One region of the Delftia deserti genome, then DNA from elsewhere that is predicted to be linked to it. Evidence: riboswitches for the same ligand, from Rfam matches in the RefSeq annotation. Region 1 holds a riboswitch; the other holds the start of a gene.
What was found. Region 1 has a riboswitch for cobalamin ahead of ACFPFG_RS00415 (TonB-dependent receptor). Riboswitches for the same ligand answer to the same signal wherever they lie in the genome.
Positions count from the first base shown of each region.

Region 2: linked by a shared signal. The riboswitch ahead of ACFPFG_RS23105 (TonB-dependent receptor) and the one ahead of ACFPFG_RS00415 (TonB-dependent receptor) in region 1 are both predicted to bind cobalamin.

Region 1 is NZ_JBHSIH010000001.1:83,567-86,900, reverse strand. Features, by position in the region: gene ACFPFG_RS00415 (TonB-dependent receptor) at 1-2,062, opposite strand, end outside; cobalamin riboswitch at 2,184-2,502, opposite strand; gene ACFPFG_RS00410 (2OG-Fe(II) oxygenase) at 2,515-3,198, opposite strand; gene alkB (DNA oxidative demethylase AlkB) at 3,217-3,334, opposite strand, start outside.
Region 2 is NZ_JBHSIH010000001.1:4,838,989-4,842,322, reverse strand. Features, by position in the region: gene ACFPFG_RS23105 (TonB-dependent receptor) at 1-1,875, opposite strand, end outside; cobalamin riboswitch at 2,005-2,289, opposite strand; gene ACFPFG_RS23100 (CHAD domain-containing protein) at 2,328-3,218, opposite strand; gene ACFPFG_RS23095 (YbaK/prolyl-tRNA synthetase associated domain-containing protein) at 3,321-3,334, opposite strand, start outside.

The DNA of each region.
Region 1 (3,334 bases):
GGTTGCGGCCGATCAGGCTCAGCGTGGTGCGCTGGTCCATCTGCCAGCTCAGCGCGGCGTCCGCCACCGTGTAGGCGGGCAGGCTCACAGTGTTGGCGTTGTTGCCGAAGCGGTCACCCACGTAGCGCAGGCCCAGCGAGGCCTGCCAGGCTCCCACGCGGTAGTGGCCCCAAAGGTTGGCCGTGGTCTTGGCCACGTTCTGCGGACGGTTGCCGGCGCGGTTGCCGCCGGCCTCGATGAGCTTGTCGAACTGGGCATCGACATAGGACAGGTTGCCCTCCAGGCGCAGGGCGGGCGTGGCCTGGAAGGCGGCGGTGGCTTCCGCCCCGCGCGAGGACTGGCTGCCGCCCTGGATGGAGATGGCCGGGCGGTCCGGGTCGCGCGTGATGATGTTGTCCTTCTTGATGTCGAACACGGCCAGCGTCCACTCGCCGCGCCCGTTCGCCACCTGTTGCTTGATGCCGATCTCGGCCTGGCGGCCCTTGCTCAAGGCATAGGCGGTATTGGCCAGGTTCAGCGAAACCAGGCTGTTGACGGGATCGTGGCCGGAGCTGAGCTGGCCGTAGACATGGGTGTTGCGGGCCAGCTCATAGGTCAGGCCCAGGCGCCATGACGTGGCGGCCAGCGTCTTGTCGAAGTCCGTGCCGCCCACCAGGGAGTGGCTGGCAAAGCTGTAGACATCGCGGCGCAGGCCGGCCATGGCCAGCCAGCGGTTGCTGATGCGCCAGGCGTCCTCCAGGTACAGCGCGTGCTGGGTCACGCCGGTTTCTGTCTTGGCTGCCGTGGCATCGGGGCTGGCCCAGCTGCCGTGCACGGGATCCCAGGCCGAGACCGTGGACGAGCCGCCATAGGGCGAATTGTTGGACAGCCGCAGGTTGATGCGCGCGGCCTCCCAGCCCATGGCGATCTTGTGCGCCCCCCGGTCCACGTTCAGGCCCAGGCGGTTGCCGGTCTGCTCCAGGTCGTGCAGGATTTCCAGGTAGTCGGAGCGGCCCACGGTCCAGGTGGCGGGGTTGAGCGCATAGGCCTCGATGTTGCGCCAGTGGCGGTCGGACTGCACGTGGTACAGCTCGTTGCGCACCGTCAGCCAGTCATTGGCCTTCCATTGCACCTTGGCGCGCAGGCGCTCGTCGGCATAGCGCAGCACGCTGTCTTCGGCGTTGTAGTTGCGGTCGCGCAGCGACTCCACCACCTTGCCGTCCAGGCCCGGCGTGCCCCAGTAGCGGCTGGGCTTTTGCACGCTGCGGTCGGCGATCAGGTCGATCTGCAGGTCGCTGGTGGGCTCCAAGCGCAGCGTACTCATGAACTTGCCGTTGCGCGACTGGTCCAGATCGCGCTCGCCTGCGCTGCGGGCGGTGTAGCTGTCGATGCGGTAGCTGGCATAGGCGCCCAGGGCGCCGGTCACGCCCAGGCCCAGGCGCAGCGTGTCGTCCGTGCCCGCGCCCAGCAGCACCTCGGCCGAGCTGGTGCGGCTGGGCTGCTTGCGGATGGCGTTGACGGTGGCGCCCATGGTGCCGCTGCCATACATCAGCGAGGCCGGCCCACGCAGCACGTCGATGCGCTCGTAGCCCCAGCTGTCACCCGGATAGGCCGTGGTGCCCGCGGCCACGCCCAGCACCATGCCGTCTTCGGCCACGCCCACGGAATTGACACCCGCAAAGCCGCGGCTGCTGAAGGACAGGCCACCGTTGCCCGGCGTGCTGCTGGACGTCAGGCCCACGGTGCGCGTGACGGCGTCCACCAGGGCGTAGTCGCCGCGCTCCTGCATCTGCTCGGCGGAGACGCCGTCCACGCTGGCCGGCACTTCCTGGTTGGAGACTCCGGTATGGCTGGCAGAGCGCGCAGGCTGGGCCAGTTGCTGGCCGATGCGTTCGGCCTGGCCGGTGACTTGGACCTCGGGCAGGGCGGTTGATGGCGGCGTTGGGGTGGGCGTTTGTGTTTGAGCCTGCGCCGGCAGGCAGATGAAGGCGCAGGCCAGGGCCAGCGGGCTCAGCCGCACGGAAAGGGACTGGGCAGCGCGAGCGCTGGAAACGCTGGAAAAGGAGGAATGCATTTCGAACATCGGTCTTCGACCGTCTGATGCGAAAGCAAGGCACTGCCGCCTCTCCAGCCAGCGTGGAAGAAAGGGGAGCAGGGCGTTGCCATCCGCACCCCGCAGACAGTCAAGAAAACGCCTGCACAGCAGGCGGGAAACGCAGCAGGCCGGTCTCCGGGCTCACAAGCGGCGCAAGGACATGCCTTGCGCCCAGCGCCCCGTCTTCCCAATCCACCCGCGAAAAGCTGCATGTTGCAGACCACGCCATGAACCAGTGACAGCCTGTCATCGCCCCTCCGCAGGGTTGCGGAGACTGGCGGGACAGGCATGGAGCGCCTTGACTTGTTTACCGTTGCGGGGGCAGCCAAGGCCTGTGCCGGCAGCGCAAAAAGCATTTGCTGGCAGTCACCTTGTTCCCGTTTCATCCCCATGGCTGGCATGCGGACACCTGTTGCACGGATGCCTTTGCAGGCGCGGCATTATAGCCAGCGGCCTGTTTGCAGAGCCTTTGGCGCCTGGGGCACGTCGTGCAAAAGCAGCTCCAGACCCAGCCACTCGCCACGGTGAACGCGGCTGATGGCATGCCGCAGGTGCACGCGGTAAAAGCCTGCCGCACCGCGCACCGGGCGCGGCCCTGTGGCGATGATGGCCGCATCCCCCAGGCCCAGCGGCAGCACCATGGGGCGCGATTGCATGCGCGGGCGCTGCTCGGTCATCACGAATTCGCCGCCCTCGAAATCCTGGCCCGGCCGGGACAGCAGCAGCACCAGCTGCAGCGGAAACACCGCCGCACCTTCGCCGTACGAGCGCAGCGGGGCATGGCCCGCTTCCGGCACGCGCAGCAGATGTGGCTGTGGCTGGGTCTGGCCGGCTTGCCGGCCCGGACGCATGAAATCCTCGAAGCAGCCTGGCAACTCAGGCTGCATGCCCATGTGTTCGCGCCAGCGGTTGGCCAGGGCCAGCAGATGCCCGTACAGCACCGGGCGCCATGCCTGCACGGAGGGCGGCAGGCCAGGCACGGCGGCCGCCTCGCGGGCCAAGGCGCGGCTTTCATCCGCAGTCAGCAGCTGCGGCAGCAGGGCATGGCCTTCGGCGTCGAGCTCAGCGGCAATCCGCGCCCAATCCAGGCGGGCGAAGCGATCCTGGCTGTTGAGCCTATCCATTTCAGACCGTCCAACCATTCAGCCCGCCTTGCGAAATGTGAGATTGATGCGCCGCCCGCCCAGCAGCGGGTGAGGCTGGTCCTTGAGCGGCAACACGCCGTGGTGGCGCAGCCGATCCACACCGCCCCAGACCACC
Region 2 (3,334 bases), 4.8 Mb from region 1:
GCCGGCCGAGGCCTCGTAGCGGTACATGCGCTGCACCTTGTCGGTATTGGCGGAGGCGGCCGAGCCCTTGTCCCGCATGCTGAAGTGGTAGTAGCCGCCAGCCCAGGCCTTGAGCTGGTGGCCCGTCAGGTCCAGCGCCCGCGCCAGGTCCATGTCGGCCTGCATTTCCAGGCCGCGCGCCACGATGTCGGCCGCGTTGTTGGCGTAGTCCGAGGTGTTGGTCGTGGCCCCGCGCGAGACGGTGATGATGCGGTCGCTGATGGTGTTCTGGAACAGGGCCGCATCCACGCGCCAGCCGGGCTGCTGCAGCGCGGCGCCGACCTCGATCTGGCGGCTGGTCTCGGGCTTGAGGTTGGGGTTGCCGAAGGTGCGGCCACCGCCGACGGCCGTGAAGTCCGAGGCCAGCTCGGTGGCCGTGGGCGCGCGGAAACCCGTGGAGGCCGCGGCGCGCAGCGTGAGCCGGTCCGTGGCCTTCCAGGTGGCGCCGGCCGACCAGGTGTGGTTGTCGTAGTCGCGCGTGCTGGCCTGGGCCAGGGCCAGGTTGGGCGTATCGTCGAAACGCGTCGTGCCCCAGGTCTTGCGCAGGCCGGCACGCAGGGTCAGGCGATCATCAAGCAGGGTCTGCGCGTCCTCGAAGTACAGCGCATGCACCTGCTCGGTCTGGTTGTTGTCGTAGGGCGCGACCTGGCCCGCGGGGCCGCCCGGCATGGCCACGCGCAGGCGGTCGGAGCGCAGCTTGCTGCGCTCCCAGTCAAAGCCCATCAGCAGGTCATTGGTCTGGCTGACACGCAGGCGCGGCTGAAAGCGCAGGCCCGTGGCGTCCAGCTGGCGGTGGTTGTAGTCGCGCGCCGTGCCGGGCACGGCGCTGTTGCCCGAGCGGATCACGGGCGATGCCCAGTTGAACTCATCGGTATCGACCAGGCTGTAGAGGTGGGTCGTCCAGCTCAGGCGCTGGCCGGGCAGTGCGCCCTCGTAGGTCAGGTCCAGCGAGCGGTTGCTGCGGTTGTCGCGGCTGTGGATATTGGCGCCCGATCCGCGAAAGCCCGCGTTGTAGATGCCGTCCGTGCGCAGCTGCAGCTCCACGCGGTGCAGCTCGTGCAGCTGCCAGCCCAGGGCGCCGCTGGCGCCGCGCCGCTTCCAGCCCGTGTTCTCCATGCGCGTGCCGCCATCGCCCGACTCGTAGTCGCCGCGCCCGCCTGCGCTCACGCCGAAGTACCAGTCGAAGCGGTCATTGGCGCCGGCCGTCTGCGCATCGGTGCGCCACAGGTCCCATGAACCGGCCTGGACCTGGGCGCGCGTGCCAGGCGCCGTAGCTCCGTTCTTCATGATGATGTTGACCACCCCGCCCATGGCCTGGCTGCCGTAGATCACCGAGGACGGGCCGCGCACGATCTCGATGCGCTCCACATCCGAGGGGCTGAGCTTGGACAGGTTGGCCGTGCCCGCGCGCCGGCCGTTGACCAGCACCAGCACCTGGCTGCGGAAGTCGCGCCCCTGGCCGTCGGTGGAGGCGCCGCGCAGGTTCATCGAGGTCTGGGCCGCCGTCCATTCGCTGAGAAAGCCCACGGCGTTCTCGGCCAGCAGGTCGGTGACCGAGCGCGCGCTGGAGCGCTCTATGGCCTCGCGGTCGATGGTCTGCGTGGTGCCCGCGATGCGGCTGCGCGCCTCGGGCCGCGCGGTGGCGGTCACGAAGACCGCATCCAGCGCATCGTCGGCGGAGTCCGTGGATCGCCCGGAAGCCGGCTCCTGCGCGGCGCCGGCCGCTGCAGCGCAGCTGGCCAGCAGGACGGCGGCCGCTGCGGGCCGCAGGCTGGAGACAAGAGGAAGAACAGAGAGAAGGCCGGAGGAATCGGCGGCCGAAGAAGCGAAGCGCATGCGTTGAACCCAACTGCCCCACTCACCCGCGGGGCCTATCGTCTGAACCACGCCGCACAGCGCGCACGCCGGAGCCGGCCACGGCAGCGCAGGCTGGGGCCGGACCGGACAGGCGCACTCCCGCGGCGTCCGAAAGCAATGCAGAAGGCCGGTATCCGGGCTTGCGGAACGCTGCGGCGCGCATCATGGGCGCGCTGCGGCAGGCATCCCCGCCTTCCCATGCCCGAGGAGGACACAGTGGCTTGCGGCGCGTGACCCGTGGGTGGCGCGCCAGCGTGGGGAGTTGTATTCCGCTGACCGTTGCGGGGGCAGCGCAGGCATTGCGAGCGGCCATCTCGATGGCATCGCGCACCTGCTTCCCGTTGAACCCCTGGCCGGCGAACGGCATGGGGCACCTTCAGCAACAGCGCACCGCCACGGCCCAGGGACCGCGCCGGCGCGCCAGCGGCGGATTATCGCTGATGGCGCCCAGCCCAGAAGCCCGGCACGCGGGCCAGCGCCCGCAGCGCGCGGCGGCTGCTGCGCGCGCTGGTGGCCAGGCGGGCCTGCAGGTAGCCGGCGGCGAACCAGGCGCGCGGGTCCGTGCCGGCCTCGGCATGGAAATGCGCGGCCGCCACGGCCATGTCGTTGTGCAGCCCCAGCGCGTCCTGGGCGGGCACCAGCGCCTCGGCAAAGCGCCGGCCCTTTTTGCCGGGCCACATTCCGGGCGCGAATTCCTGCGCAAAGTCCGCCAGGTAGCGCAGGCGCTTGAGCCGCTTGCGCACGCGGTGCTGCTGCGCCAGCGGCAGGCGGTCGAAGTGCCGGCCATCGCGCAGCACCTGGCGGTGCAGGCGCTGCAGGCGCCGCACCAGGTACTTGCGCGTGCCTGCGGCAGACAGGCTGGCCAGGCCGGGCTGCCGCTTTCCTGCGGGTGCCTGCGCCAGCGCATGGATCTCGGCCAGCGTCTGCAGGAACTGCGGCTCGCGCACCGCGGCGGCCGCGTCGGCCTGCCCGGCAGCTGGCACGGTCCATTCGCACAGGGGCGCATGGGCGTCCTGCAGCAGCGGCCGCACCACGTCGGCCAGGGTGCCGGCGTCGCGCAGCGTGCCAAGCTGCGCAAAGGCCCGGGCCAGGGGCTCATCCCATTCGGCGCGCATGCCGGGCGCCAGCCCCGCGCATTCGCGCAGCACGGTGCGCAGGCGCCGCAGGGCCACGCGCAGCTGGTGGATGGTCTCGGCATCGCTGCCACCGCCCTCCAAAACCGCCAGATGCGACTGCGCCTGGGCCAGGGCAGCAGTCAGCGCCGCACGCACAAAGCCGGCCGCATCGGGCCGGTCAGGGTGCTGCTTCGCAGGGGTGGACATGGTCAGGCAAGGAGATGTGGACGTTGCCGACGATTGTGGGCGCAGCCCCGCGCCAGGGTCAATCCGGGTTCAATCCGGGTTCAATCCGGGCGCACTCCGGGCTCAATCGGCGCCAT